2 regions of the Bacillus pretiosus genome follow, and region 1 is predicted to be linked to the other one. Evidence: a T-box and tRNA genes for the amino acid it is inferred to sense, from the RefSeq annotation. Region 1 holds a T-box; the other holds one or more tRNA genes.

Region 1 (15,329 bases):
ACTTCATCATCTATGACGCTTCGCCATTTTGCTCCCATTAAAATCGCCTCTTTCATTCCTTCTGGGAGTTTTTTATCACTTGTTACTTTCTCTCTAGTATCAGCAAGTTTCTTTCCTTCTCGGTTGAATTTATCCAATCCTTTTTGATCATGTGACAGTAAATATTCTTGTAAACCGGCAACTTGTGCTTGGAACCAATCACCACGTTCTTTTAAAATTGTTGCTCGTTTTGATACATCATTTTTTAACGTTTCAATTTCGCTTGCTTGGTTCATAGCGAATGAAAGAATAACAATAAGAGCAATACTAAATAAAGAAGAAATGCTTAAGAGTGTGAACAGTAGTTTTTTGCGAATACTAACATATTTCATCGTTACCCCTGCCTTTAAAAACTATTTATTATGATTTATAAATATTAAGAACGCCATTAATAAAAACATCATTATGAAGTTATTAATCTGTTCAATGAAAATTATAGCAGATAATGGAAGATGGCAGATTGATATGAGTAAATGTTCTTAAAATGTATACATTTGTATATCAAAAAGTTCATAAATAAAAATGAGAAATGCTATTGTAATTTGAAATAACATCATGTATACTTCTAATTAGTTGATAACGATTATCAGTATCAACTGTAACATTACTCTTCGTTATGTTGGTCATACCCCTTTTTGACGACGTAAGTCAGAGACGAAATGTTGAAATATCTTGTGTCCTATTCTACAGAATTATGGTAATCTCCAACCTCAACTTATATGCGTGAGCATGCAAAAAGGATCCTATCCGTGAAGGGATCCTTTTTTGCATGCTGTCGCAATTAATGTATATAAACCAGGCACACGATCTTCAATTTCTTCCGGTGCAGTAGGAGGGAAGACCCACCTTTGATGAGACCCGTGTTCTTCAACTAGTTTTTCAATTTTAAAATGTTCTTCCGCAAGTGTTGTAATAATTTCTCCTAGCGTCCAGCGACGGATGGTTGTTTTAGGTAATGATTCTTTCTGCGCTTCTGTCAGAAGGATGCTATAAGCAACATCATCTTCAATTAATTCTTCATCGAAATAATTTCCGTTAGCCCGAAATGATGGGTGGTCTACGCCTAATAATTTCGTGTAAACAGGATGATAGTCACGAAGGATAAGCGTTCCATCTCCTTTAAGCAAGGTAGCAATTTTTTTAAAGAGCGGTTTTAAATCTAGAAAGTAATGGAGTACACCAAGTTCCAGTAATACGATATCAAATGATTCGGAGAGCTGCACATTTAGTACATCAGAAACGACATACTGGATAGAGACACCTGCTGCTTCCGCAAGTTCATTTGCATATTTTGCATTACTTGCCGAAATATCAACAACTGTTACGTCAGCTCCTAAAAGAGCGAGAGCAACGGCTTTATTGCCTTTTGAACCGAGTAAATTAATAATATGTTTTCCTTTTGGAGATTGTATGTAGGGTAAATAGTAATCTACCTCGCGCACGGGATCTTTCATAAGCTTTTTCGCATAATCGGCCGGTGCCCCGTGGCGATTCGTCCAAGCTTCATAAGCAGCTGCATTCCAGCTTTTTTCATTACGTGCGCTTAGTTGTTTTTGATTCAATCGTATCACTCCTTTTGTGAACGTATAGTTATTCTATGAGAGGATAGGATTTCCTTTTCTTTCTGAATAAAAGTTTGATTTTTCTGCAATTAAGTCGTAAAATACGTGTTATATATATAAGCGTTGAAAAGGAAAAGTAGGATGAAGCCATTCTTTCCAGAGAGCTTCGATAGCTGAGAAGAAGCAAGAATATTCATTTGAACAATGGCCTTTGAGCTTCGTCCTGAACTTATCAAATGATAATAGTAGGCGGCGACGAGAGTTGGTACTCGTTATCAAAACCACAGTATAAGAGCATATAGCTCCGTACTTGTTAAGGCTAATTATGTGAGTAATTGGCGAAATAAGGTGGTACCGCGACTGTTTATACAGCCCCGCCCTTATCTTTTTTAAGATAAGGGCGGGGCTTTTTTATATTTAAAAGGAGGAATGTAAGATGAGTATTTTTATTGGAGGCGCTTGGCCATATGCAAATGGTTCGTTGCATCTTGGACATATTGCGAGTTTGTTACCTGGAGATATTTTAGCACGTTATTACCGGGCAAAAGGTGAGAATGTGTTGTATGTTTCGGGAAGTGATTGTAATGGAACACCGATTGCAATTAGGGCAAAACAAGAAGGTGTGACGGCGAAGGAAATTGCTGATAAGTATCATGAAGAATTCCAGCGATGTTTTCATAAACTTGGTTTTACGTATGATTGCTATACACGTACAGATAGTGAGCACCATCATGAAACTGTTCAAAAAGTGTTTTTACGTTTATTAGAAGAAGATTATATTTATAAAAGGACAGTGGAACAAGCGTATTGCGAAGCGTGTACGCAGTTTTTACCTGATCGTTATGTAGAAGGCATTTGTCCACATTGCCATGAAGCAGCAAGAGGAGATCAATGCGATGCGTGTTCAGCTATTTTAGATCCACTCGATTTGTTAGAAAAGAAATGTAAGTTATGTGGTAGTACGCCATCCGTGCAGGAAACAGAGCATTTCTATTTTGCATTGCATACATTTCAGGAACAAATTAAAAGGGCTGTAGAAACTGCAAAACAAGAAGGAACATGGCGTGACAATGCGATTCAACTAACAGAGAGATATGTAAAGGAAGGATTACTAGATAGGGCTGTGTCACGTGATTTACCAATTGGGGTACCAATTCCAGTAGAAGGGTATGAAGATAAAAAAATTTACGTATGGATTGAAGCAGTGACAGGCTATTATTCAGCGAGTAAACATTGGGCTGAAGAAACAGGGAAAGATGATCAAGAGTTTTGGGGTAGAGAAGCGAAAACATATTATGTGCACGGAAAGGATAATATTCCGTTTCATTCCATCATTTGGCCAGCGGTATTACTTGGAATAGGAGAAGGAGCAATTCCTCGTCATATCGTTTCAAATGAATATTTAACAGTTGAAAAAAGAAAGTTATCTACAAGTAAAAACTGGGCAGTATGGGTGCCGGACATATTAGAACGCTACAATCCAGATTCTATTCGTTACTTTTTAACAGTCAATGCACCAGAAAATCGTGATACTGATTTTTCATGGCGTGAATTCATTTACAGTCATAATAGTGAATTGTTAGGTGCATACGGAAACTTTGTGAACCGGACATTAAAGTTTATTGAAAAGTATTATGATGGCATTGTACCGAATGGAATGATTAATGAAGAACTGAAAGAGAAGGTAGAAGGATTATATATAAATGTAGGAGAATCAATTGAGCAAACTAAATTTAAAGTGGCGTTAGAAACAATATTTGATGCAGTACGTTTTGCAAATAAATACTTTGATGAGAGGCAGCCTTGGAAACAAAGGGAAGATAATCCAGTTTCATGCGAAAAAACGATTTATAACTGTGTGTATCTTATCGCTAATTTTGCAAATCTCCTTGAACCGTTTTTACCATTCTCAAGTGAAAGAGTTAGAAATACATTATCGATTGTGAACCGAAATTGGGAGCTTCAAAATACGTTGCCGAATAGAATTGATAGTGTGCAGCCACTATTTGAACGAATTGATGTAAAACAAATTGAGCATGAGATAGAAAAGCTATATGGAGCGGTAAAGTGAGATAGAGAAAAAGAAAAAGACCTTTCAAATCAATGAAAGGTCTTTTGTTACGCAGTAGGATTCTCTTTCTTATCCTTTAAGAAGAAAAGCACAGCAAGGATCACGAGAATAATAGCTGCAATATCATATGTTATTTTGAAAGTAGTATTAAAGTTTAAGTACTCTACTAAAGGGGTTTTGACTGCTCCAGCATATATGCAAATGGGAATGATGAGCACATCGTAAAATTTCTTTTCTTTCATATATCTTATTAGGAAGAAGATACACATAATGGCAAAAAAAGCTACGCTTAAAATAGTCATTTATACCTCCAAATAGATTTCAAATTATACCATATTGTAACTGTATTTACATTTATATGCAAGTTTCTATTTTCATGCACTATGCACTATGCACGCTTCTATGCTTCTTTGCTTTCCTAGAGGTAAGCAGCTGAGGAGTAAAAATTCCAAGTAGTATAAAGAGTATCCCAATCCACTGCATGAAGGTTACGACTTCATGTACAAGTGTAATAGAAGCGATAATGGCCGTTGGTAATTCAGCTGCTCCTAGTATTGTACTAAGTCCTGTTCCTACTTTCGGTACACCAATTGAAAAACAAATGACAGGTACGACAACGCCGAACAATCCGAGGAAGAAAGCGTATTTCCAAAGACCGGCTTGCAGGGTACCATCCGTTAAAAAGGTTGGCGGGAAGAATAGGCATACGATTAGAGTAGCACTTGTTGTCATAAGAAAGCTTTTCGTATAAGGTGGAACTTCTGTAGCAACACGCCCACTTGCAAAAACATAGAATGAAAAAGAGACAGCGGCTAATAGACCAAAGATAATACCTTTCGTGGAAAAGTTTTGTCCGAGACCTTCAAAGACACCGCCTGCAAACAATGTTCCAGTAAATAAAATAATAATAGATATAACTTTCTCACGGTTTGGTAATGTTCGATTAGCGATTGCTTCTATAACGACACCAATCCATGTGAACTGGAAGAGTAGGACAACAGCGATAGATGCTGGTAGTTCTTCTACAGAAATAGCGTAGAAGATACCAGTCATACTCATTGTTGTGCCAACTGTTAGTAAGGAAAAGAATTGCTTTTTTGTTACTTTATGACGTGAAACGAAAAGAACGAGCAGAAGAAGCCCGATCCATCCGAAGACATATTGTCCCCCTAATAGTTGATGTGCTGAAAATCCATCAATGAATCCGAGTTTGAAAATAGTTGAAAGTACGCCGTAGCTACAAGCTCCGAATAAAACAAGTAATGAATACTTAAATTTCTCCATGAAGATCCTCCTTTTAAATAATAAAAAACGCCCGCTATCCAAATAAGGATAACGGGCGAACGAAACAGAGTAAGATACTCTACAAAATTCCGCCATTCATACGAAGTATGAATTTGGGGTATGAAATTGTAGTAGGTTTTTTACATTGCTTTTGGGAATACAATAGAACATTTTACACCTTGAGGTGTGTTTTGTATCCCATAAGGAAACTGATGTTTATCTAATATTTGTTTTACAATATATAGTCCAAGGCCACTACCTTGTACTAATCCGTGTTTGCCAGGGTTTGCGCGATAGAATGGCTCAAATAAATGGGCGAGTTTATCCTCATCAATTTGTGAACCTGTATTTAATACTTCTAATGCATAACCGTTTGGCTTTTCATAAAGCTTTATATATACATGCTGATGGTCAATTGTGTAATGAATTGCATTTGAAATAATGTTAAAAATAGCAGTTTGAATAAATTTAGGGTCAGCTAAAATTTGTACATCTTGCTTAATGTTAGATTGAACATTTAATTGCTTTACAGATACAAAGTAATCTACTTTCTTCATAACATCCTCAATAATATTAGTTAATGAGATAACTTTTAAATCAGGTTTAAATTGAGGATTTTGTATTTTGGATAATTCCGACATTTTTTCCGTTAATATGTTAATGTCTTGCATCATTTCATAGGAACGTTTTAAATATTTATCTCTATCTTTATAAGCTCCAATTCCGTGAATCATGCCATCTAGTTGTCCCATAACGGCTGCGATTGGTGTTTTTAATTCATGGGAAACCATAGACATAAATTCTTTACGAGATTGTTCTAATTGTTGTTCCTTTTTGAGTTCATTTCTTAAATCTTGATTGCTTGCATGTAAATTCTTCACTATATTTGGGACCTGTGAAGCAGCTACTTGCAAATTAAAATCTGTTTGATCTGTATTTTTGTTAAGTAGCTTTTTATCTGAGAAATCAAGATTCATAATATCTTTTAAAGCATCACTCATAAATTGAAAAGGTTTGGCAATTAGTTTCGTATAAATTAAAGATCCGAGTAAAGATAATGCAAGCATTGTCGCACCAATATGTGGAGCTAATTGCTGCAGTGCATCTGCTAATTTTGGATAATCTTGTGTATCATTTGTGTTATTTGCTGCATTTTGTTTATGTAAGGCATCATTAGTAGCGACTTGCTTTTCCATTTCTGTAAGTGGAGTAGAAGTGCTGTTTTTCCCCGCAATATTTTGGGTATGTTCTTTTGCTTTTACAGTTTGGCTAGGCTGCAAAAGGTGATTTATGGCTGTAGAGAGTGCTTTATAATCTATAATAGAAGATTGGAAATTGGAAATCATACTCTCTGAAACAGCCTTACTTTGATTCGTTTTACTTTGGTCGTTTTGTTTGTCTGAATCCGCTTGTTCTGTAGACAGCGCTCCATTTTCTTTTGCAAAACGTTCTTTATCGTAGTTTGAAGCTAGAAAATAAATAATTTGATAAAGACAAAGTGATAAAAGAATACAAAATAATAAGGTTTTGATGAAAATATTTTTGGTGATGTTGTCTGTACTACGATTCGATTTTGTAGCCAATGCCTTTCACCGTTTTAATATAAGGAATCCCTAATTTTTTTCTTAAGTTTTTAATGTGTGTATCTATAACTCTTACATCACCATAATGTTCATAGCCCCATACCTTATTCAGCAAATCACTTCTTGATAATACTTTTCCCCGATTTTGCAGTAAAGTATATAAAATTTCAAATTCTTTTGTTGTTAATTCAATTTGATTACCATGAACATAAGCGGCATAGGCTGTAGAATTTAACATCAATTCATGGAATTGTAGTATAGTTGCAGCTTCTGCTTCCTTCGTTGCTGCCCTTCTTAATACAGCCTCTACACGTTTAATAAATACGGTGTAATGGAACGGTTTCGTAATATAGTCATCAATACCTAACTCAAATCCTTTAATTTCACTTTCTTCATTATGTAAGCCTGTTAACATAATGATCGGTACATCAGATTGTCCTCGCATAATTTTACAAATACTATAGCCATCTATATCTGGTAACATCACATCAAGGAGGACAAGATCGTATGAATTTTTTTGGAAAAGAAGAATACCTTCTGTTCCAGCGCCAACGACATCAACAGTAAAGTTTTGTGCCATTAGAAATTCACGAATCAGTTCTTGTATATCTGGGTTGTCTTCAATCACCAGTATATGCGTCATAGTAACACCTCCTAAATAACGCTTTTTACTGCAATATTCGAATTCATCATTTTTTGGATAACTCAAATTGTTTATACATATAATAAGCCCCCGCTATAAAGTCATCATGAAAGTAGCAAGGGGAATGGTTTAGAGAAACTGAATATTTCAGAATTACATTAGTTCTATTATAGTATGTATTGTAAAATTTATAAAATATTATAACTGTATAATTTTAATATCCATGTTTATCAATGTTTTGATATTGCTTAACGAAACCTATTCTTATTATATATGTAAATACAGTTGTTTTGCTACTGTAAATGAATAAATAAAATAAGCCAAGATATAAAATTCTTGGCTACACATAAATCTTGTTTTTAGGTTATTTTACAGTGACGGTAGCTTGCTGCTGAATACGCTCAAATAACCAGTGTATATCATTGTTATACATACGAATACAACCTAGTGTTGTCCATTTGCCGATTGCTTGATTATTGTTAGTACCATGAATCGCATAAGTTGTTCCGTAAGTTCCTGCCATGTTTAGTCCGAGCCAACGGTCACCAAGTGGATTACGTGGATCGCCGCCTTTAATTTTTCCTGTATAGTAAGGACGGTTTTTAATTTTATTAACGATTTGAAAAGTACCTTTAGGCGTAGGTGTGGATGCTTTTCCAGTAGCGACAGTAAAACTCTTTATAAATTGTCCGTTTTGATAATAATCCATTTTATTTAACTGCGTATTCACGATAAGCTGATCGTTTGTTGTAGCTGCCTCAGCATTTGTGAATGGAATAGTTAAAAATCCTAATGATAATAGTGCGCTTAATAATAGTTTTTTCATTATATTCTCCTTTTTACTATTGTAATAGTCTTACATACAATGAATTTGCAATCCTCGTAATACTTTATTTACATTTTCATCTAATGTTTCAAAGAAGGTAGTAATCTTTGGATTTTGTTTGTTGTTTTTATCAATAAGTAATCTTTCATTTAGTAAAAGTTCACCATGTAGTCCAAAACTTTGAACTTGAATATTTAGCTCATCTTCAGTTTCAGAAATAATTGGTAAGAAGTAGTGGAAAGCTTTCGTTGGAATGATGTAACTTTTACCAATCATGCTTTCTTGATTTGAATTAATCCATTTTTTCGTAACAATCTTAATGTTCTTTTTTGAAACGATAAAAGACAGTGTTGTAGATTTTGTTAAACTTACGTCAAATTCACTTGTTTCACATATGTGTAAATTAAAAACGGTTTCATTTTGATGAGATTCAACATTTGTATTAATAAAATCATGCATTTTATAAGCTTCCATTTCTTATTCACCCTTTTTTCAATTTCGAAAAACTACTTATATTTATTCAATTTAATGCTTAGTCATATATTGGTTAAATTTTTCAACAAATTCCGATATAATCTTACAATACGTATATGAAGCTAATATGAAGTTAGTATGAGTTTGTGGTGGTTTTTTATTGAGAACAAAATAAGGTGACTTTAATTGTTAAAAACTGGATAAAAAATGCATATTAATGCCCTTGTTTCGTCTGATATATAGTTGTTAGCTTATTTTAAAACGATAATGGATAGTAGCAAATAATGAACAGAAAACTTTAGTGTGAGCCTTACAAAAATGTAATAAAAATGTAAGCTATTGTGATAGTTATTTCGACAATTTTTTTATACAATAATAGTAAGAAGTTGTACGTGATTGAAAGGAGAGATGACATGGAATGGGTTCATGAATTATTTCAGCAGTACGGGTACTATGTTGTACTTGTTGGTTTGCTGTTAGAATATATTGCACTTCCGTTTCCGGGAGAGCCAACGTTAGCATATGCGGGGTTTTTAGCACAGAAGGGCGATTTAAGTTTACCGATTTTAATTATCCTATCCTTTATTGGGACAAGTGTAGGAATGACAATTCAATACTTTTTAGGAAATAAATTAGGTATGCCCTTTATTCAAAAGTATGGGAAATACGTATTTTTAACACAAAGAAAAATCGACTTAACAAGAATGTGGTTTGATAAGTATGGATACTTCCTTATTTTTATCGGTTTCTTTATTCCTGGTGTACGTCATTTTACAGGATATTTTGCAGGAATTATTAACTTACCATTCCGTCGTTTTGCGATTACAATTTACTCAGGTGCTCTATTTTGGGTATCATTCTTCTTAATCGGTGGTTACTGGTTAGGTGGCAACTTACATGATATTTTTGGAGTGCTAGAAGATCATATCGGTAAAATCATTGTTGGAGTTATCGTTATCGTAGCAACTACGTTAGGAGTACGTTTCCGCAAACAACTAAAACGAGTATTGTTACAAAACGCAAGTTAATATGGAATCCATTCTATGTCAGAATTTAGGAAGGCAGTGCAGACGCACTGCCTTTTTATTTTATATTCCAATCTATTCTCAACTTTCCTTTTAACTTATTGCCATTAACTATAATGTAATACGTTCCCGTCTTAATTGCTGCAAATTGGTATGTATTAGGACCGTTTGAAGCTAAATAATTTTCTTCCTCTTGAAACTCACTAGCCATTTTTACGGCTCCCATGTAGCCATCCGGATTTTCAGCTCGTGATTCAATGGTAAATTCTAATATGTCACCTCGTTTTAGTTCAATGGGGACTTTATGTTCACCACTAAAATGTTGAAAAGATGCTTCGAAAGAGTTTTCTGTTTTTGTTTCGACCCATTGTTCTTTTGATGTTCCAACCTTTTCTAGATCGATAAAGTTGATTGTGATAAATATAATAAGCATAATGCCTGGCACGACATATTGTATCCACTTAAGTTTTGTTGCTATAACTGCACATAAGTAGAAAAAAAGAGAACACACTGCTCCAATTGATCCGAGAAACAAGAACTGTATTAGACTAGCTTCTTTAAATATTAGGAATGGAAGAGAAAATAAATAGCCGCAAAAAATATAAAGGCATAATGTCTTCAGTCTTGTATATGTTTTTAATTTCAATTTATCGATGCAAATAGAACAAAAAATTGCATACGCCGCAAGAATAGGAGCGAAGGGAACATAAAGTAGTTCTCGTAATCCAGCTAAGAAACTATATAATGTTTGTTGACTAGTTGTTAAGAGAAGCGTGCTAATAAGTAATAATAATAATAATAAAGCTGCTGTAAGCTTAGTAAGAACGTAAGAAAAGGTAGATGTTTTCTTCATATGGAACCTCCTTTGTTTAATATTTCACATTCATTATATAAGTTATTTTCATCATAATACATCTTTATTTTTGTCAATTATTATAGTCGTAATGACAATTATAATTGACAAAAATAAGGATATTATTTACAATTTTAATTAAATAAATGAAAAAGAGGGAAGACATGAAGCTTCAAAATCGAGTGAGGGAATTGCGAGCAAAGCATCGTTTATCACAAGGGGATTTAGGGAAAGCGATTGGATCATCACGGCAAACGATTAGTTTAATTGAGCGCGGGGATTATGCACCATCTATTGTATTGTCGCTAAAAATCGCACAAATTTTCAACGTACCGGTGGAGGAAATATTTGCGTTAGTGGAGGGGGAAGATGGAGATGAAGAGTAAAGTAAAGGGGAAAATTTTGGCTATACTGAAGTTGTTAGTAGGAGCGGTATGCGGTGGATTTATAGGGTATGTAGTAGGAGATATTGCAACAGAGGGAACTAGTAAAATATCTCCTGTTATTAGCATTGGCATGATGAGTTTATTTGGCGTAATAGCTATATATTATATTTGGAAGCGTACAAGAGCGCTCGCACAAACGAAAGATGAAGAAGAAAATGTTAAGGGACGAAGATTAGGAATAGCACTTATTTATTTTCGAGTAATGGAAATTGTTATTCCATCATGGTTTGTTTGCTCAGTTATCGCTTTTTATAGAACGTATACAAGTGAGGGAAACTTGCTCTTTGTTAGTGTAAGTATTGTGGTATCTACAGTGTGCTTTATTGCTATAACTTGGTTAGGATCTGTAATGAGGAAAAGGTATAACGCTCTATATCCAGAACAGAGTGTTACGTATTCTCAGTCAATGGAAATGTGGGCAAAGAATGCAGATGAGGGGCAAAAACAAATTGTTCATGAAGCGGGATATAAGGCATACCAATATACAAATATGACACTTGCCTGTGCGTGGTTAGCGGCGATTGTGTATGCACTTTTAGATGGGAAAGATTATTTTATGGTCATTATGATTTCGTTCGTTTGGGTATTACATGTTGGAACATATATGTACGAAATGCATAGAAAAATGATTTATTAAGGGGAGAAAAAGGTGGATATTTTAAGAAGGCCAGCTGGTTCACTGACAGTGGCGCTCATTCTGTCCATTTTATACGGAGTGATCCGAACTGGGAAATTAGAAACAATGTTGAATATATGGGCATTATTGGGGATTTTTCTGGCAGTGGTAATCATTCATGAGTTAGGACATGTCGTATTCGGCGTAATAGGTGGTTTGACATTTAAATTTATGACAGTAGGGCCTATTACTGTTCAAAAAGAGAGGGGAAAAGTACGCATTCGAGAAAATAAATTATGGGCGTACTTCGGAGGCGTGGCAATGTTAATACCGCCTTCTATAGTAACACCTAACCTTTCAAAAAAATGGGCATGGATGACTTTAGGTGGACCAATTACAAGTTTACTATTTGGTATTACTTTTGGTTACATATACATGGTGAGTTATTATCAATATCTTTTATATTTTTCTGTTTTCCATTTTATAATTTTTGCGGTTACAATCGCGCCGATAAAAGGAACGCTTATGAGCGATGGTATGCAATTTCTTATTCTAATTAAAGATGATGAAAAGGCGAAGCAGCATGTATATAACATTCAAGTATCGAGTGAGTTATTTAGTTATAAGAGGCCGAAAGATTGGGATAAGAGATTAGTAGAACTTAGCGAAGATAAAATAAAAGAAAATAAAAATATAAGAGAGATCATGAGCGGACTTATGCTCGTCTTCCTTGCCCGATCGGATCAAAAGGGAATGGAAAGAGCAATACTATATGTAGAACAAGTCGCCCAACTTTCTGTCACGAAAGAAAATAAATATTTTGTTAGTAGTTTTCATAGTTGGTATCTTTTATATAAAGCTCTTTATCAGATGGATAGTCTTTCTCTGCAAGAAGCGAAGGAACATGGGAAGGCCATTACAAAAGTGGACTTACATGGGTATTATCGCACACAAGGAATTGTTAAATATTTAGAGGGCGATATGGAAGCGTCCCACACTTATATGAGGAAAGCAGACAAAGAATTAAAGAGTGCCGAGAAGAGTGAAATAGGATATTTACAATTAGAGAGAGAATGGTTTGAGCAGCTGAAAGAGAGGGTATCTTACGATGGGTGAGGTATCCTCTTTTTTCTATGTCGTCTTATGCCGTTCCATAAAAAGTCTGGGGCGAGTAAAATAAGATAAGCAGAGCAAAGCTTGGAGGAATTCTAGATGGGAATTTTAACGATTATTTTAATAGTCTTGCTCATTTATGCTGTTTTTAAAGTAGCATATGTAGCATTAAAGATACTCGCAATCCTATTAGTTATCTTTTTAATCGTAGAGTTCGGCAGTAAGTTGCTTGGGGGATAGGGTATGTTGTGCGTTTTGAGTGTCGAAGGGTGTCGGTAAGTCGATAACCTGTGTCGAAACGTCGATATAATGAAAAAATCGTTGATATAAGTGGAGAAATCGATATATTTGAAAAATCGTTGATATATTCCGGTAAGTACCGGATGGGGTATGTAGAAAAGAAGTTGCCGTGAGGGTAGCTTCTTTTTATTATAGTGACAGGGCATAGAGCCTACATAGGTTGCTGAAAATTGTCGGTAAGTCGATATCCCGTGTCGAATCGTCGATATAATAAAAAAATCGCTGATATATTTCAGTAAATACCAATAGGGGTATGAAAACCGATCTAAAAAAGCTGGAAGAGTATCTTCCAGCTTACGAGTTACTTTCAATTTGGCGACCGTTCTCTTCTTCATTGTCTTGTAAAAGGTTGAATACGTCTGCTAGGCAGAATGCAATGAACCAAGTCCATAGACCGTGGAAGAAAGCTGAGCTTAATTGAAGTGGTAATGTATAGTTAGTCATTGAGTAGGAAATACATCCGCCAACGATTCCGATCATTGTTAATAACATTGTTTTTTGTGCATTTTCTTCTGGATTGAAGAGGAAGTAAATGTATCCACCTAAAATTGAAGCGCTTACAAGCGTTTCGATTCCATTAAAAATGATATTCTCTCCAAGCTGAGTGTTTGTCCAGAAGCAGATTGTTCCGCCGATAATAGCAAACAGGACAGCTATTGTATATCTTATATATTGATTCATATGTTCATCTCCTTATGTAATAAGATGATTTGGAAGTCAAAAAGGTAGGTATAGTATATTGAAGTGAATTTTAGTTGTACGTATCTTTTTATAAAAAGATCATGGAAGAATAACTAAGATGATCGGTTTTTTAAACCGTTACGTGTATGGTGTTTGAAATATACCTGACTGCTCGTTTCTTTTTGCTTGTAAAAATAAGAGAAACTTCCAAGTCTATATACTCTTTTTTTGTGAGTCTGCTTTCATTATAACACATTTAGGGCCACAATAATAGAATTATCTGATTTTGTAATAAGTGTAAAAAATAAAAATCGCAAGGAAATACCACTAACAATGCGGTTTAGTGGAAGAAGGATTTTAATTTATTATGATGAAATATGTAATCAAGGTGAGATCTAAGAAGGAGGCTTACATACTATAAAAAATGTTTTGTAGCATGAATGTAAGGGAGGAGAGCTAACTTGGAGATCACAACAGAAAGATTAATAATTAGACCTTTTAAGAGTACTGATTTACAGGATGTATTTGCTATTTATAATAATGATGATACATGTAAGTTCCTATTACATAATAAGTGGACTCATGAAGACATGCAGAAAAGATTTAATAAGAAGCTAGCAAACAATGTACTTACTGAAGAATCAATATTAAGTTTGGCAGTTATATACAAGACTAAAGTAGTTGGTGATTTATCCGTATGGTACACAAATATGAAAGACACTGTTGAGATTGGTTATAGTTTTTCAAATGAAGTAGCTGGGAGAGGTTTGGCAACAGAAGCAGTAAGTAGTTTGGTATTTAAATTATTTAATGAATTTTATGTACATCGTATACAAGCTAATCTTGATGCACGTAATACAGCTTCACAAAAATTGTGTGAACGAATAGGCATGAGAAAGGAAGCCCATTTCATACAAGATTTTTGGAGTAAAAATGAATGGACAGATAGTATTGTATACGGAATGCTATCCTCCGATTTGTAGTAATAAACTTCGTGATTTTATTATGCTAAAGGGTGCGTTAGTTGAATAACAAAGGGCATAACATATTATATATGACTAATATGTTATGCCCTTTCATGTATTAACCTTTTTTATATGCGTTTGAAACGGCCGACAATTTCAACTGTTTCAGTAATGTTCATGAATGCTTTGTTATCCACTTGACGGATAATACGTTTCATTTCGCCTAACTCATAGCGAGTCACGACAGTGTAAATCATTTTTTTCTTATGGTTTGTATAGCCGCCGACAGCATCTACCATTGTCACCCCGCGTATGCCGTGATGCAATAGTGCGCTTTTTATTTCCTCGCCTTTTTCTGTAACTGTCATTATCGTTAATTTAATATGTTTCGTATGCACAGCATCGATAACTTTGCTGACTACAAACCGGCTAATTAACGTATAAAGCGTAATATCCCATCCGAAAATAAATCCTGCTGCAACAAGTAAGATTAAGTTGAATCCAAAGATGATTGCTCCAATTGAAATATCTCGATGTTTCGCTACAATCAATCCAACAACATCAAAGCCACCTGTTGAAGAAGCAAATCGGAATATGATTCCGGAAGCTGCTCCGCAGATTACACCACCAAATACAGAAGACAGTAAAATATCGTCTGAAACTTGGTGTACAGGGATAATGTTCATCGCTAACGATGATATAGCTACAAAGTACGCTGTTAAAAAGGTTGTCTTCTTGCCTAAGTAAAAGTGACTTAAAATAAGAAGAGGAATGTTTAGTAAAAAGATAAGTGCACCGATATTGTAGTGCATTAAATAACCGATAATCATCCCTACACCAGCGAAGCC
Region 2 (15,329 bases), 500 kb from region 1:
GGAGATCTTTCCTTTATTCGAGAAAAGGTAAAGTTAGCAATGAAAATAACATTTGTTATTGGATTTGCAGCTGCCATTGGATTAACTTGTATTATTCAGCCTACGAATATTATGTTGTTTGAAAATAGTGATGGGTCAGATGTTTTATCCATTTTATCTTTATCTATTTTATTTAGTTCATTGTCGATTACAACTGCTTCTATTTTGCAAGGGTTAGGACAAACATTAAAACCAGCAATATTCGTTATATTTGGGGGTTGTTTAAAGTTAGCTTTAAATTATACATTAATGCCGTATTTTGGTGTGAAGGGAGCTGCAATTGCAACACTAGTTGCGTTAATTGTAATTTCTGTGCTAAATAGTGCATTACTTATGCAAGCTGTATCCGAATCGCTTATCGATAAGCGTAATATGTTAGGTGTAGTTATTAGTGGTATCGGTATGGGGTTTGTATTAATAATATTTATACGTTTGATGCAAATGTCTGGATTAGTAATTGATACAAGGCATAGAGGAATTGCAACACTTGAGGCATTGTTAGGTGTAGCTATCGGTGGATTAACATATGTGTTTTTAATTTTAAAATTACGTGTATTTACAAAAGCGGAAATAGGAACCGTTATGAAAAAAGAGAAAAAAGAAGGTTCATTGAAGAAGAGTGGATAGAGGTGGCAGGTTGTGAGTGGAATCATTACTATTTTAGGATTAGGTGCTGGTGAGTTAGATCAGTTAACGATGGGTGTATATCGAAAAATAAAAGAAGCAGATCACATGTTTGTTAGAACGAAGGAACATCCCGTTATAGAAGAGTTGGAGAAAGAAGGTATACAATATACAGCCTTTGACAGTGTATATGAAGCGCATGATACATTTGAAATTGTATATGAAACAATCGCGAATACATTGTTAGAACAAGCTGAAGGCACAGAAATCATCTATGCCGTGCCAGGGCATCCGCTTGTAGCGGAAAGAACGGTTCAGCTACTGTTGGAAAAAGGTGAAGTAGCGAATGTTGAAGTGCGCATTGAAGGTGGACAAAGTTTCCTTGATCCTATGTTTGCGAGTCTAAAGATTGATCCGATTGAAGGATTCCAATTAATTGACGCCACATCATTTGAAAGAGGACAATTAGAATTACGTCAACATTTAATCTTTTGCCAAGTATATGACGCATTCGTTGCATCTGATGTGAAATTAACATTAATGGAGATGCTATCAGATGATTATGAAGTGTATATCGTAACAGCTGCAGGGACTTCATTTGAACAAGTTAAAAAGGTGCCGTTGTACATGTTAGATCATGAAACAGAGTTGAATAATTTAACGAGTGTATATGTACCACCAGTTAAAGAACGTGCGTCCTTGTATCAACAGTTTGATGTGCTTAGAGAAATTATTGCAGACCTTCGTGGACCGAATGGTTGTCCGTGGGATAAAAAGCAAACACATCAATCTTTAAAGAAGTATTTAATTGAGGAAGCTTATGAAGTGTTGGAAGCAATTGATGAAGAGGATGATGATCACTTAGTAGAAGAACTGGGTGATATATTATTACAAGTTATGTTGCATGCTCAAATCGGGGAGGATGAAGGTTGGTTCTCTATAGATGATATTATTCGAACTTTATCTGAGAAAATGGTTCGCCGCCACCCGCATGTATTTGGGAATACGGATGTAAATAATGCCGATGAAGTAATTGCCAATTGGGAAGAAATTAAAAAACAAGAAAAAGGATTCGTGAAAGAATCTGTTTTAAATGGGGTTCCAAAAAGTTTGCCACAGTTACTACGCGCCTATGAAATCCAGAAAAAAGCTGGCAAAGTTGGTTTCGATTGGGTTGATGTACAACCGATGATAGAGAAAGCCTTAGAAGAATGGCAAGAGTTCCAACAAGAAGTTACAAATATGGATGAGGCGAAAATGTTAGGTGAATTTGGCGATTTACTATTTGCGTTTGTGAATATAGCTCGTCATTATAAAATAGATCCCGAAGAGGCGTTACGTTCAACGAATGAGAAATTCGTCGGTCGTTTCTTATACATGGAAGCAAAGGTAGCTGAAATGAATAAAGAGATGCAAGATTTATCATTAGAGCAGTTAGACGTTTTATGGGAAGAGGCAAAACAAACAGAGCGTTAATAGGGGGATTTGATATGCGTCTAGATAAGTTTTTGAAAGTATCACGTTTAATTAAAAGAAGAACATTAGCGAAAGAAGTAGCTGATCAAGGAAGAATATCAATTAATGGTCAAGTGGCAAAAGCGAGTTCAGATGTAAAAGTAGCTGATGAATTAACAATTCGTTTTGGTCAAAAAATAGTAACTGTAAAAATAAACGAATTGAAAGAAACGACTAAAAAAGAAGATGCAGCAAATATGTATAGTTTAGTTCGCGAAGAAAAAGTAAAGGCTGAAGAAGGCTTGTTCTAAAATCAATTATCCCTTCATACATTACTATTAGCTAGTATAAATCTATGGGGGGATTTACGTGGATAATGGTTACTCACCTATGTCTTCTAATCAACAAAATGTTTCGGTAGAGCATGATATTATTATGCGTGGCAGGCGTGTAATTGATATTACCGGTGTAAAGCAGGTAGAGAGTTTTGATAGCGAGGAGTTTTTACTTGAGACCGTAATGGGTTTTTTAACAATTCGTGGTCAAAATTTGCAAATGAAAAATTTAGATGTAGAAAAAGGTGTTGTATCGATTAAAGGGAAAGTTCATGAGATGCTGTATATTGATGAGAATCAAGGGGAGAAAACTAAAGGATTCTTTAGTAAGTTGTTTAAATGAGCCTAACAATTCAGTTGTATACGATGCTCTCAATGATCGGAATGGGTGCTTGGATTGGAGCGTCTTTAGATACATACCAACGATTTTTAAAGCGGCAAGAACGTAAACGTTGGCTTGTATTTATTCATGATATACTATTTTGGATTGTCCAAGCATTATTCGTTTTTTATGTACTGCTTCTTGTAAATGAAGCTGAACTACGTATATATGTATTTTTGGCATTATTATGTGGTTTTGCGGCATATCAAAGCTTATTGAAAGCAATATACATGAGACTGTTAAATTTTCTCATCTATATTTTTATGCAAACAACACACTTTTTTGTTCAAATTATAAAGCTACTCATGATAAAACCTGTTATTATTATAGCGCAGCTATTTATTGCATTTATATTATTCTTATTTCGTATACTGCTTTCAATTGGACATGTGTTATGGAAAATGGTGATTTGGATATTACTTTTCATATGGAAAGTTTTTTTCTGGCCTGTTCGATTTATTGCTTCGCTCATATGGAAACTTCTCCCTAGTCGTGTTAAACTTTTTATAATGAAACATGTAGGGTTCCTGCAATATATAGCAAAATTGAAGGGACACATCTTCCAATTATGGGGGCGTATAAAAAAGAAGTTAGGGGGACCTCGGAAATGAGGGAACTGAGACAAAGAACAATCGAAAAACAGAGTCCAAATCCTGTTAAAGAGCATATAATACAAACGGATGAGAACAGGAAGCGACTTTATCGCCGTTTAGCGGTTTTTCTTGTCTTTGCTTTTACAATTATTGCGAGTATTAGTGTAACGTTTTATCAACAAAACAGTTCCATTAGAGCAAAAGAAGCAAAAGTTAAGGACATGAAAAAAGAACTGGATTCATTAACGAATAAAGAAAAGAGTCTAAAAGACGAAGTTCAAAAGTTGAATGATGAAGAGTACGTATTAAAGATTGCTAGAAGGGATTATTTCTTCTCTGGAAAAGGGGAGATAATTTTTCCTGTTTCTAAGTAGAGTATGTCTTATTGACACTATATTTTAGGATTATATATAATAAAGTAAAATTTGACTTTTTAACCACTAAGGAGGAGCATTTTTTTTATGTCAATCGAGGTAGGCAGCAAGTTACAGGGTAAAGTAACAGGTATTACAAATTTTGGGGCTTTTGTGGAGCTGCCAGAAGGCTTAACGGGTCTTGTTCATATTAGTGAAGTTGCTGATAATTATGTGAAAGATATTAACGATCACTTAAAAGTGGGCGACCAAGTAGAAGTAAAAGTTATTAACGTTGAAAAAGATGGTAAGATCGGTCTATCTATTAAAAAAGCGAAAGAGCGTGAAAAAACAGAAGGAGATCGTCCACGTGGTGAATACCAACGCGGTGGCGGTGGCGATCAACAACGTTCTGGACGTCCACAACGTAATCGTTCTTTCAACAGAGATAACCGTGGCGGCGGTAACGAACGAGCTCCAAAAGAAACATTCGAGCAAAAGATGGCACGTTTCTTAAAGGACAGTGAAGATCGTTTAACTTCTTTAAAGCGTAACACAGAATCTAAACGTGGTGGCCGTGGCGCACGTCGCGGATAATAAGAACGTTTAATTCTTAGCATATAGAGAGGTACCCAGGGCGATTGCTCGGGGTGCTTTTTTATATGTGAAAATATATTTTTAAAAAAGTTTTCAAGATGTGTTGACTTTAAAATATATCTGAGGTAAGATACTAATTGTCCGTTAAATAAGACGACATGGCGGTGTAGCTCAGCTGGCTAGAGCGTACGGTTCATACCCGTGAGGTCGGGGGTTCGATCCCCTCCGCCGCTATATTTAATTTAACGGCCCGTTGGTCAAGTGGTTAAGACACCGCCCTTTCACGGCGGTAACACGGGTTCGAATCCCGTACGGGTCATCCTAAAAAGATCATGCAAATTTGCATGATCTTTTTTTTGTTAAATAAATTAAGACATACAACACTTCTACAAAATCACCCTATATTTTCTGAATGTTCAATTAAAATAGTGAGAATAAATTACATACCGTGTATATATGTAGAGTTATTTCGAATAAAAAGTCGAACGATTATAAAAGTGAAAACTGTTGTTTTGACAAAAATCCCAATAATCATCTTTTATAATGACAGTAATTAAACTATGCAGGTGGTGTTAAAAATATGCCTAAAGCAGGAAGGAATACTATGAATACAAGTGCATTGGCAATGAATGAGAGTCAGCTTGGAGCAGTAAAGTGGACGAGTAAGTTGCGAATGAAGTTTGAACAGGTTTTCTTTAGATGGGGATTTATTATTGTTGTTATTGGTTTTCTTTTGGGACGAGCATATATATTAACAAATATTTTACCGTTTGCACTGCCGTTTTTTGCTGCTGTTTATGTTATGAAGCGGGATAAAATGCCGCTCGCGTTCTTGGCTCTTATGGGGGGCGCACTTTCAGTTTCGATAGATAATTTATTCTTTACCTTTGCATCTATTTTTACTTTCTTCATTTATAATATCTTCTTTAGTCGGTTTACACGTAAAACTGTTGGACTTGTTCCATTCCAAGTATTTATCTCCGCATTAACCGCACATTTAGTTGTCGTATATTTCGCGCAACAAACTGTCACCATGTACGATTTACTCGTTAGTACGATTGAGGCAGGGCTTAGCTTCGTATTAACTATGATATTTTTACAAAGTGTTCCGCTTTTAGTAGAACGAAAAGGTAAACAACAAGCGCTAGAGACAGAAGAAATTGTTTGTTTAATTATATTACTAGCATCTGTTTTAACAGGGACAACAGATTGGTTTGTATATGACGCTTCTATTCAACATATTTTTACTAGGTATTTAGTGCTCGTGTTTGCATTTATTGCGGGGGCGGCTACAGGATCTACAGTGGGGGTCGTCACTGGATTAATATTAAGTTTAGCCAATGTCTCCAGTTTGTCTCAACTTAGTCTACTTGCTTTTTCTGGGTTGCTTGGTGGTTTGTTAAAAGAAGGGAAGCGTTTAGGTGTTAGTTTAGGTTTATTAATTGGGACGAGCTTGATTACGCTATATGTAGACAAGCAAACAAACATTGTGACAACTTTAATTGAATCTGGTGTGGCGATTATGTTCTTCTTATTAACACCGAAACTTGTTATGGATCGTATTGCTAAATTCATGCCAGGCACACAGGAACATTCGCAAGATCAACAACAGTATTTAAGAAGGATGCGTGATGTTACAGCGAATAAAATTAATCAATTTGCCAATGTATTTGCTGCTTTATCTAATAGCTTTTCTGTATATGGATATGTGGAGGAGGAAGATAAAGAGACAGAAGCGGATTTGTTCTTAAGTACAATTACTGCAAAAACATGCCAAACATGCTTTAAAAAGGACCAATGCTGGGTAGTTAATTTCGACAAAACGTACGATTATATGAAACAAATAATGAGTGAAACGGAAGAGGGGACGTTGCAGCATAATCGGAAGTTAGTTCGTGAATGGGACAAGCATTGTGTGAGAGGGAAGAAAGTGACGGATTTAGTAGCGGGTGAATTAGATCACTTCTATGAAGGACAAAAATTACGAAAACAAATGAAAGAAAACCGTAGAATAGTAGCGGAGCAACTATTAGGTGTATCAAAAGTTATGGAGGATTTTGCTAAGGAGATCCAAAGAGAACGAGAAAATCATCAAGTGCAGGAAGAACAGATTATGCAAGCGTTTCGTGATTTTGGCGTAGAAGTAGAGCATGTTGATATATATTGTTTAGATAGAGGAAGTATTGATATTGAAATGTTGATTCCAGTTGCATCTAATGAACATGGAGAATGTGAAAAGTTAGTTGCGCCGATGCTTTCTGACATTCTAAAGGAAAATATTGTTGTTAAACATGAAGAAAAATCTTCTTATCCGAACGGCCACAGCTTAATATCATTTGGTTCGGCAAAAACGTATTCTCTTGATACTGGGTTGGCCACAGCTGCAAAAGGCGGTGGGTTTGTTTCTGGTGACTCTTATGCGATGATGGATTTAAGTGTTGGTAAATATGCGCTTGCAATTAGTGATGGTATGGGAAATGGGCAAAGAGCTCATATGGAGAGTAAAGAAACGGTAAAATTATTACAAAAAATACTTCAATCAGGCATTGATGAGGAAATAGCGATTAAATCTATCAATTCTATTCTTTCTTTAAGAACAACAGAAGAGATGTTTACGACGTTAGATTTAGCTATGGTGGATTTGCGGGATGCGAGTGCGAAATTTTTAAAGATTGGATCGACGCCGAGTTTTGTTAAACGCGCGAATAATATTTTGAAAATTGAGGCAAGTAATTTGCCGATGGGCATTATTGAGGATGTTGAAGTTGATGTAGTAGGTGAACAATTAAAAACGGGCGATATCCTTATTATGATGAGCGATGGGATTTTCGAGGGAGCGCAACATGTAGAAAATCATGAACTATGGATGAAACGAAAAATTAAAGAATTACAAACCGAAGATCCGCAAGAAATTGCTGATATCATTATGGAAGAGGTGATTCGCTCTTGTGATGGTTATATAAATGATGATATGACTATCGTTGTGGCGAAAGTGAAGAAAAATATGCCGAAGTGGGCTACGATTCCAATTGTAGGAATGCAGGCACAATAAATTTTAAGTGTGATGTTTCTTTATCACTGTTTCTTTCTAAAAACCTAGGTGGATGCCTAGGTTTTTTTACTTTAAAAGATAATGTTATTACTTTTGTGAATATGTACGGATGATGTAAGATAAAAATGTAATTTTTGTATATCTTTTTTTTGCACAATGTTTGTAAAAGTTGTACCATTATAAACAAGGTAACTAACGTTGCTGTTCTTGTTTAATGAAAGGTGATTACGAAGTTGAAAGATACATTTGTTGAAAAGGTAGATGACTTTGTAAAGCAGCATGATGTATTAAAGGAACGTTCAACAATTGTTGTAGGGGTTTCTGGTGGTCCTGACTCTTTGGCTCTTCTATATTATTTGTTAGAAAAAAGAGCAGCAAAACAGTTCGAAATTGTAGTGGCACATGTGGACCATATGTTTAGAGGTGATGAATCTCATGAGGACCTACAGTTTGTGCAGGACCTTTGTAAAGGGCTGGGAGTTATTTGCGAAACGATAAGGATTAATGTGTCGCAATATCAACAGCAACACGGAATGAATGCACAGGTTGCTGCTAGAGAATGCAGATATGCATTTTTGGAAAGAATAATGAAGAAATATGATGCGAGATATGTAGCTCTTGGACATCATGGTGATGATCAAGTAGAGACGATTTTAATGCGCCTTGTACGAGGGAGTACTCCGAAAGGATATGCAGGAATTGCAGTGAAGCGTCCTTTTCATAATGGATATTTAATTAGGCCGTTACTTGGAGTAACGAAGGAAGAGATTGTTGATTACTGTAATAAGCTAAAAATAATTCCCCGTATAGATCCAAGTAATAAAAAGGAAGTATATACAAGGAATCGATTACGCAAATATGTTCTTCCTCATTTGAAAGAAGAAAATTCACAAGTGCATGAGAAATTCCAAAAATTTAGCATGCAGATGCAAGAGGATGAGGCGTATTTGCAGGAATTAGCTTTTGAGAAAATGAATAAAGTAATTACAAAAAAAAGTGATAAACAAATTAGCTTATCAATTCCTGCCTTTGAATCCATGTCTATGCCTTTACAAAGAAGAGGGATTCAACTAATATTAAACTATCTTTATGAATATAAGATTCCATCTTCTCTTTCCTCTATACATATTGACAAAGTGATCGAGTTTTTTAAGCGGACACAACCTTCGGGTTCACTTGATTTCCCAGGTGATTTAAAAATTGTTCGCGCATACGAGGAGTGCAGCTTTGGATTTAAACAAGAAATTGTTTCTCCTTTTTTACAAGATTTATCAGTGCCCGGGACAATTACGCTATCGAACGGGGATAAGCTTGTAACAGAGGTGAGCGAAGACATACCAAGTAACATGAATGAAACAGTATTTGTTGCTAAGTATAATGATATATCATATCCACTTCGTATTCGTTCTAGAGAAAATGGAGATCGCATGTCAATACAAGGTATGAATGGCACAAAAAAGATAAAAACTATTTTTATTGAAGCAAAAGTACCAAGAGAAAAAAGAGAAGAATGGCCGGTCGTTTGTGATGCAAGTGGGAATATTATTTGGGTACCCTTGTTGAAGCGATCTGCATTTGCTATCTCGAAAGAGGCGGCAAAGAAGGATAAATATATGATTATTCACTACAAAAGCAAGGAGTCTTCCGGGAGGATAATGAAATGATGAATCAAGATATCGAAAAAGTATTAATTTCTGAAGAACAAATACAAGAAAAGGTGCGCGAATTAGGTGCGGTTATTGCAGAGGATTATAAAAACACAATACCTCTTGCGATTGGTGTATTAAAGGGCGCAATGCCATTCATGGCAGATTTATTAAAGAGAACAGATACATATCTTGAAATGGATTTTATGGCTGTATCTAGTTACGGTCACTCTACTGTTTCAACAGGCGAAGTGAAAATTTTAAAAGACCTTGATACTTCTGTAGAGGGTCGCGATATTTTAATCGTTGAAGATATTATTGATAGCGGTCTTACGCTAAGTTACTTAGTAGACCTATTCAAATATCGTAAAGCGAAGTCTGTAAAAATTGTTACGTTATTAGATAAGCCGACAGGCCGTAAGGTAGATTTGAAAGCGGATTATGTTGGGTTTACTGTTCCACATGAATTTGTTGTAGGGTATGGATTAGATTATAAAGAGCAGTACCGTAATCTTCCTTATGTAGGAGTATTAAAACCAAGTGTTTACTCAAATTAATTAAATACAGGCGTCACAATTGTATAGGAAAGTTTTTCTATGTTACGATTTACTATAGTGTTTATGCCGTGAGAGGAGGTTAGGAATGAATCGTATCTTCCGTAATACCATCTTTTATTTACTGATATTCCTAGTAGTAATTGGAATCGTGAGCTATTTTAATGGTTCGACACAAAAAACGACATCAGTTAGCTACGATAAATTCATTACTAAACTAGAAAAAGGTGAAGTGCGTAATGTGCAACTTCAACCGAAAAATGGTGTATTTGAGGTAAAAGGACAATTTAACAACTCTAGCCAAGGAGAACAATTTGTTACTTATGCACCAAATACTGAGGAATTACAAAAGAAAATTAATGACAAAGCGCAAGGTGCTGAAGTTAAGTATCAACCAGCAGAAGAAACAAGTGCTTGGGTAACGTTCTTTACTTCTATCATTCCGTTCGTCATTATCTTCATTTTATTCTTCTTCTTATTAAACCAGGCTCAGGGCGGCGGTAGCCGTGTTATGAACTTCGGGAAAAGTAAGGCGAAGTTATATAATGACGAAAAGAAAAAAGTTCGTTTCAGAGATGTTGCTGGAGCGGATGAAGAGAAACAAGAGCTTGTTGAGGTAGTTGAATTCTTGAAAGATCCTCGTAAGTTCGCTGAAGTTGGTGCCCGTATTCCGAAGGGTGTTCTATTAGTAGGACCTCCAGGTACAGGTAAAACTTTACTAGCACGTGCCGTTGCAGGTGAGGCAGGCGTTCCATTCTTCTCTATCAGTGGTTCTGATTTCGTAGAGATGTTCGTCGGTGTCGGTGCATCACGTGTACGTGATTTATTCGAAAATGCAAAGAAAAATGCTCCTTGTATCATTTTCATTGATGAAATTGATGCGGTAGGACGTCAACGTGGCGCAGGTCTTGGTGGTGGCCATGATGAGCGTGAGCAAACGTTGAACCAATTACTTGTTGAAATGGATGGATTCGGTGCAAACGAAGGTATTATTATCATCGCTGCAACAAACCGTCCTGATATTCTTGATCCAGCGTTATTACGTCCAGGTCGTTTTGACCGTCAAATTACAGTAGATCGTCCAGATGTAAATGGCCGTGAAGCTGTGCTGAAAGTACATGCTCGTAATAAACCGCTTGATGATCATATCAACTTAAGAGCAATTGCAACTCGTACACCAGGGTTCTCTGGTGCGGATCTTGAAAACTTATTAAACGAAGCTGCTTTAGTGGCTGCGCGTCAAGATAAGAAGAAAATTGATATGAGTGACATTGATGAAGCAACGGATCGTGTTATTGCAGGTCCAGCTAAGAAAAGTCGTGTTATCTCTGAAAAAGAACGTAATATCGTTGCATTCCATGAAGCTGGCCATACTGTAATTGGTGTTGTCCTTGATGAAGCAGATATCGTTCATAAAGTAACAATTGTCCCTCGTGGTCAAGCTGGTGGATATGCAGTAATGCTTCCGAAAGAAGATCGTTACTTCATGACAAAACCAGAGTTACTTGATAAAATCACTGGTTTACTTGGTGGTCGAGTAGCTGAAGAGATTGTGTTTGGTGAAGCAAGTACAGGTGCTCACAACGACTTCCAACGTGCGACTGGTATTGCAAGACGTATGGTTACGGAATTCGGTATGAGTGATAAGCTTGGACCGATGCAATTCGGTAGCTCACAAGGTGGTCAAGTGTTCTTAGGAAGAGACTTCCATTCAGAACAAAACTACAGTGATGCAATTGCACATGAAATCGATGTGGAAATGCAAACTATTATAAAAGAATGTTATGCTCGCGCGAAACAAATTCTTACTGAAAAACGTGATAAGCTAGATATTATTGCGAAAACGTTACTTGAAGTAGAAACGTTAGATGCAGAGCAAATCAATCATTTATATGATTACGGCAGATTGCCAGAGCGTCCAACATCTTCAGATGATGTGAAAGTAAACATCAATATGAAGAAGGACGATGAAGAATCAGAAGATAAGTAAGAGATGAAGGAGTGACGATAGTCACTCCTTTTTTATTTGTGGAACGAAATGAAGTAGAAAAAAATTTAAGTAAATCTGGTATTAAAAATTGAAATAGAGCTTAATCTTTTTGTAAAATGATGAGGATAGAAAAGCTGATTATATAAGTATGTGTGATATGATGTTTTTATAAGTTTTATACATACTGCACAAATATAGATTAAATAAGATAAGTGGTGAGAATATGATTTTTGTATTGGATGTAGGGAACACAAATGCTGTACTAGGCGTGTTTGAAGAGGGGGAACTTCGTCAACATTGGCGCATGGAAACAGATCGTCATAAGACAGAAGATGAATATGGAATGCTTGTAAAGCAGTTGCTTGAGCATGAAGGTCTTTCGTTTGAAGATGTGAAAGGTATTATCGTGTCTTCAGTCGTACCACCAATTATGTTTGCATTAGAGCGCATGTGTGAAAAGTATTTTAAAATTAAACCGCTTGTAGTAGGTCCTGGAATAAAAACGGGGCTAAATATTAAATATGAAAATCCACGTGAAGTAGGCGCGGACCGAATTGTAAATGCGGTAGCAGGAATCCACTTGTATGGAAGTCCGCTTATTATTGTCGATTTCGGTACGGCTACTACATATTGTTATATTAACGAAGAAAAGCATTATATGGGTGGAGTTATTACGCCGGGAATTATGATTTCAGCAGAGGCTTTATATAGTAGAGCGGCAAAACTTCCTCGTATTGAAATTACAAAACCAAGCAGTGTTGTTGGAAAGAATACGGTAAGTGCAATGCAATCTGGTATTCTTTATGGTTATGTTGGACAAGTGGAAGGTATTGTTAAGCGTATGAAAGAGGAAGCTAAACAAGAACCGAAAGTTATTGCAACAGGTGGATTGGCGAAATTAATTTCAGAAGAATCGAATGTAATTGACGTTGTAGATCCATTTTTAACATTAAAAGGTTTGTATATGTTATACGAGCGTAATGCAAATTTACAGCATGAGAAAGGTGAATAAATGAGTATGAAAGATTATTTAGTAAAAGCGTTAGCATTTGATGGAGAAGTGCGTGCATATAGTGTGCGTACTACAAACACAGTAAGTGAGGCGCAAAGACGTCATGATACATGGAGAACAGCTTCGGCGGCACTTGGTCGTTCTTTAACTGCAGGTACAATGATGGGCGCGATGTTAAAAGGTGACCAAAAGTTAACGATTAAGGTAGAAGGTAATGGTCCGATTGGTCCTATCTTAGTAGATGCTCATGCAAATGGGGATGTACGTGGTTATGTAACGAATCCACATGTTGATTTTGAAGGAACGGAACAAGGGAAATTACGTGTATATCAAGCGGTAGGTACTGAGGGATTTGTAACAGTAATTAAAGATATTGGTATGCGTGAGCCGTTTATTGGTCAATCTCCAATTGTTTCAGGAGAATTAGGGGAAGACTTCACGTATTATTTTGCAGTTTCTGAGCAAACACCTTCTTCTGTAGGAGTTGGCGTTCTTGTAAATGGAGATGACAGCGTATTAGCGGCAGGTGGATTTATCCTTCAAATTATGCCAGGTGCACAGGAAGAAACAATTTCATTCATTGAAGATCGTTTGCAGAAGATTCCTCCTGTATCAACGTTAATTGAACAAGGGCTTTCTCCAGAAGAGTTACTGTATGCAGTTCTTGGAGAAGATAAAGTGAAAGTGTTAGAAACGATGGATGTTCAATTTAATTGCACATGCTCACGCGAACGTATTGAGAGTGTGTTAATTAGTTTAGGTAAAACAGAGTTAGAGCAAATTCGCGAAGAAGAAGAAGAGACAGAAGTTCATTGTCATTTCTGTAATGAGCGATACAAGTTCTCTAAAGAAGATATTACAAATTTAATTGAGAGTTTGTAATAAGGGAAGTGAGGGAATCCACCCTCTAAATAGATTGACAAACAGGGAATTTTCTGACAAAATCTAAATATAGATAAAACCAATAAAAATACTCGGTGTTAGGAGTGACAGGAATGCGAGTGGCACAATCAGTTTCAGAATTAATCGGGAAAACGCCGATCGTTAAGTTGAACCGCATCGTAGAATCAAACAGCGCAGATATATACTTAAAATTAGAATTTATGAATCCAGGGAGCAGTGTTAAAGATCGTATTGCATTAGCTATGATTGAAGATGCTGAAAAAAAAGGATTATTAAAAGAAGGCGATACAATCATTGAGCCAACAAGTGGTAACACAGGAATTGGTTTAGCGATGGTAGCGGCCGCTAAAGGATATAAGGCAATTTTAGTAATGCCAGAAACAATGAGTATTGAGCGTCGTAATTTATTACGTGCTTACGGTGCGGAATTAGTATTGACTCCAGGGCCTGAAGGAATGGGTGGAGCGATTCGTCAAGCGACTGAATTAGCAAAAGAGCATGGCTACTTTATACCACAACAGTTCAAAAACCAATCGAATCCAGAAATTCATCGTTTAACAACAGGGCCGGAAATTGTTGAACAAATGGGTGACCAATTAGATGCGTTTATTGCAGGTATTGGTACAGGTGGAACGATTACTGGTGCTGGTGAAGTGTTGAAGGAAGCGTATAAAGATATTAAAATTTATGCAGTAGAACCTGCGGATTCACCAGTACTATCTGGTGGGAAACCGGGTCCACATAAAATCCAAGGAATCGGTGCGGGATTCATCCCAGAGACATTGGATGTAGAGGTATATGATGAAATTATTCAAGTAAAAGCAGAGCAAGCATTTGAATATGCAAGAAGAGTGGCTAAAGAGGAAGGTATTTTAGTGGGTATCTCTTCTGGAGCGGTTATTTATGCAGCAACAGAAATTGCGAAAAAGTTAGGTAAAGGGAAAAAGGTACTTGTTATTATCCCAAGTAACGGTGAACGTTATTTAAGTACACCGCTTTATCAATTTGAGTCTTAATTATATGTGATTGAAAAAGCATCCTTGAAAAGGATGCTTTTTCTTTTTGGATTGGAAATAGGAAAAGAGTGAATGACTAGAAAACTTCATGTAAAATAAGAGGTAGTATAATTAATTTATTTTCACTAGCCTTCGAGTATAACCACTTTATATATATAACGAATGTAGTTTGAGGTGGTTAATCTAAGAGGGTGGGATAAAAGAAGACGGGGTGTTGATATGCAACGAAGAAAATCTTTAGCGCTTTCTATTCCATATCAGTTAGATTTCTTTAAGCAGTATAAATTTCTTTCTAAGGATAAACCGCAACATATTTTGTTAGAGAGTGGACGTGGCGGTCGTTATAACATTGTGGGGTTGAACCCAGTAGCGGTAATCCGAGGGAAGGGTGAAACGTTACATATAAGCGAAAGTGGTAAGGAAACAATAAAACAAGGAAACCCATTAGATTTAATGCAGGAATATATGGAGCGATGGAAAACGGACTATAATCCGGAATACCCTCCATTTCAAGGTGGTGCAATTGGTTACTTTAGTTATGATTGCATCCGTTATATTGAAAAACTCCCTTCCCATGCGGAGGATGACATTAATATACCTGATATATTCTTTTTATTATTTGATGATGTGTTTGTTTATGATCAAAAAGAAAAAGTATTATGGATTATTACACATTATGTAGATAAGCATGAAGAGGCAAAAGAGCGATTAAATGAATGGAAGATTCTTTGGGCGACAGAAGCGCCAGAAGTGAATATACCTTTTGCATGCCCTGAAG

The links. A T-box is a leader RNA that pairs with one kind of tRNA and senses whether it is charged. The one in region 1 lies ahead of metG (methionine--tRNA ligase), so its partner is inferred to be a tRNA-Met.
Region 2: it has a tRNA-Met gene. The T-box ahead of metG (methionine--tRNA ligase) is inferred to sense a tRNA for this amino acid. The anticodon was not compared.

Annotation. Positions count from the first base shown of each region.
Region 1 covers NZ_CM129593.1:4,817,417-4,832,745, reverse strand. Annotated here, with positions in the region: gene ACU8YW_RS25125 (methyl-accepting chemotaxis protein) at 1-371, opposite strand, end outside; gene ACU8YW_RS25120 (class I SAM-dependent methyltransferase) at 783-1,601, opposite strand; T-box leader at 1,716-1,986, shown strand; gene metG (methionine--tRNA ligase) at 2,038-3,672, shown strand; gene ACU8YW_RS25110 (hypothetical protein) at 3,720-3,974, opposite strand; gene ACU8YW_RS25105 (EamA family transporter) at 4,054-4,956, opposite strand; gene ACU8YW_RS25100 (sensor histidine kinase) at 5,097-6,539, opposite strand; gene ACU8YW_RS25095 (response regulator transcription factor) at 6,517-7,182, opposite strand; gene ACU8YW_RS25090 (L,D-transpeptidase) at 7,547-8,008, opposite strand; gene ACU8YW_RS25085 (DUF3978 family protein) at 8,039-8,482, opposite strand; gene ACU8YW_RS25080 (DedA family protein) at 8,896-9,510, shown strand; gene ACU8YW_RS25075 (hypothetical protein) at 9,566-10,360, opposite strand; gene ACU8YW_RS25070 (helix-turn-helix transcriptional regulator) at 10,525-10,746, shown strand; gene ACU8YW_RS25065 (DUF3169 family protein) at 10,730-11,443, shown strand; gene ACU8YW_RS25060 (site-2 protease family protein) at 11,456-12,538, shown strand; gene ACU8YW_RS25055 (DUF3985 family protein) at 12,635-12,775, shown strand; gene ACU8YW_RS25050 (DUF3938 domain-containing protein) at 13,130-13,516, opposite strand; gene ACU8YW_RS25045 (GNAT family N-acetyltransferase) at 13,978-14,499, shown strand; gene ACU8YW_RS25040 (YitT family protein) at 14,610-15,329, opposite strand, start outside.
Region 2 covers NZ_CM129593.1:59,514-74,842, forward strand. Annotated here, with positions in the region: gene ACU8YW_RS00310 (putative polysaccharide biosynthesis protein) at 1-666, shown strand, start outside; gene yabN (bifunctional methyltransferase/pyrophosphohydrolase YabN) at 679-2,139, shown strand; gene ACU8YW_RS00320 (RNA-binding S4 domain-containing protein) at 2,154-2,429, shown strand; gene yabP (sporulation protein YabP) at 2,488-2,796, shown strand; gene yabQ (spore cortex biosynthesis protein YabQ) at 2,793-3,446, shown strand; gene divIC (cell division protein DivIC) at 3,443-3,802, shown strand; gene ACU8YW_RS00340 (S1 domain-containing RNA-binding protein) at 3,890-4,378, shown strand; tRNA gene ACU8YW_RS00345 (tRNA-Met) at 4,539-4,612, shown strand; tRNA gene ACU8YW_RS00350 (tRNA-Glu) at 4,626-4,697, shown strand; gene spoIIE (stage II sporulation protein E) at 4,959-7,430, shown strand; gene tilS (tRNA lysidine(34) synthetase TilS) at 7,664-9,094, shown strand; gene hpt (hypoxanthine phosphoribosyltransferase) at 9,091-9,633, shown strand; gene ftsH (ATP-dependent zinc metalloprotease FtsH) at 9,719-11,620, shown strand; gene ACU8YW_RS00375 (type III pantothenate kinase) at 11,844-12,632, shown strand; gene hslO (redox-regulated molecular chaperone HslO) at 12,639-13,514, shown strand; gene cysK (cysteine synthase A) at 13,628-14,551, shown strand; gene pabB (aminodeoxychorismate synthase component I) at 14,771-15,329, shown strand, end outside.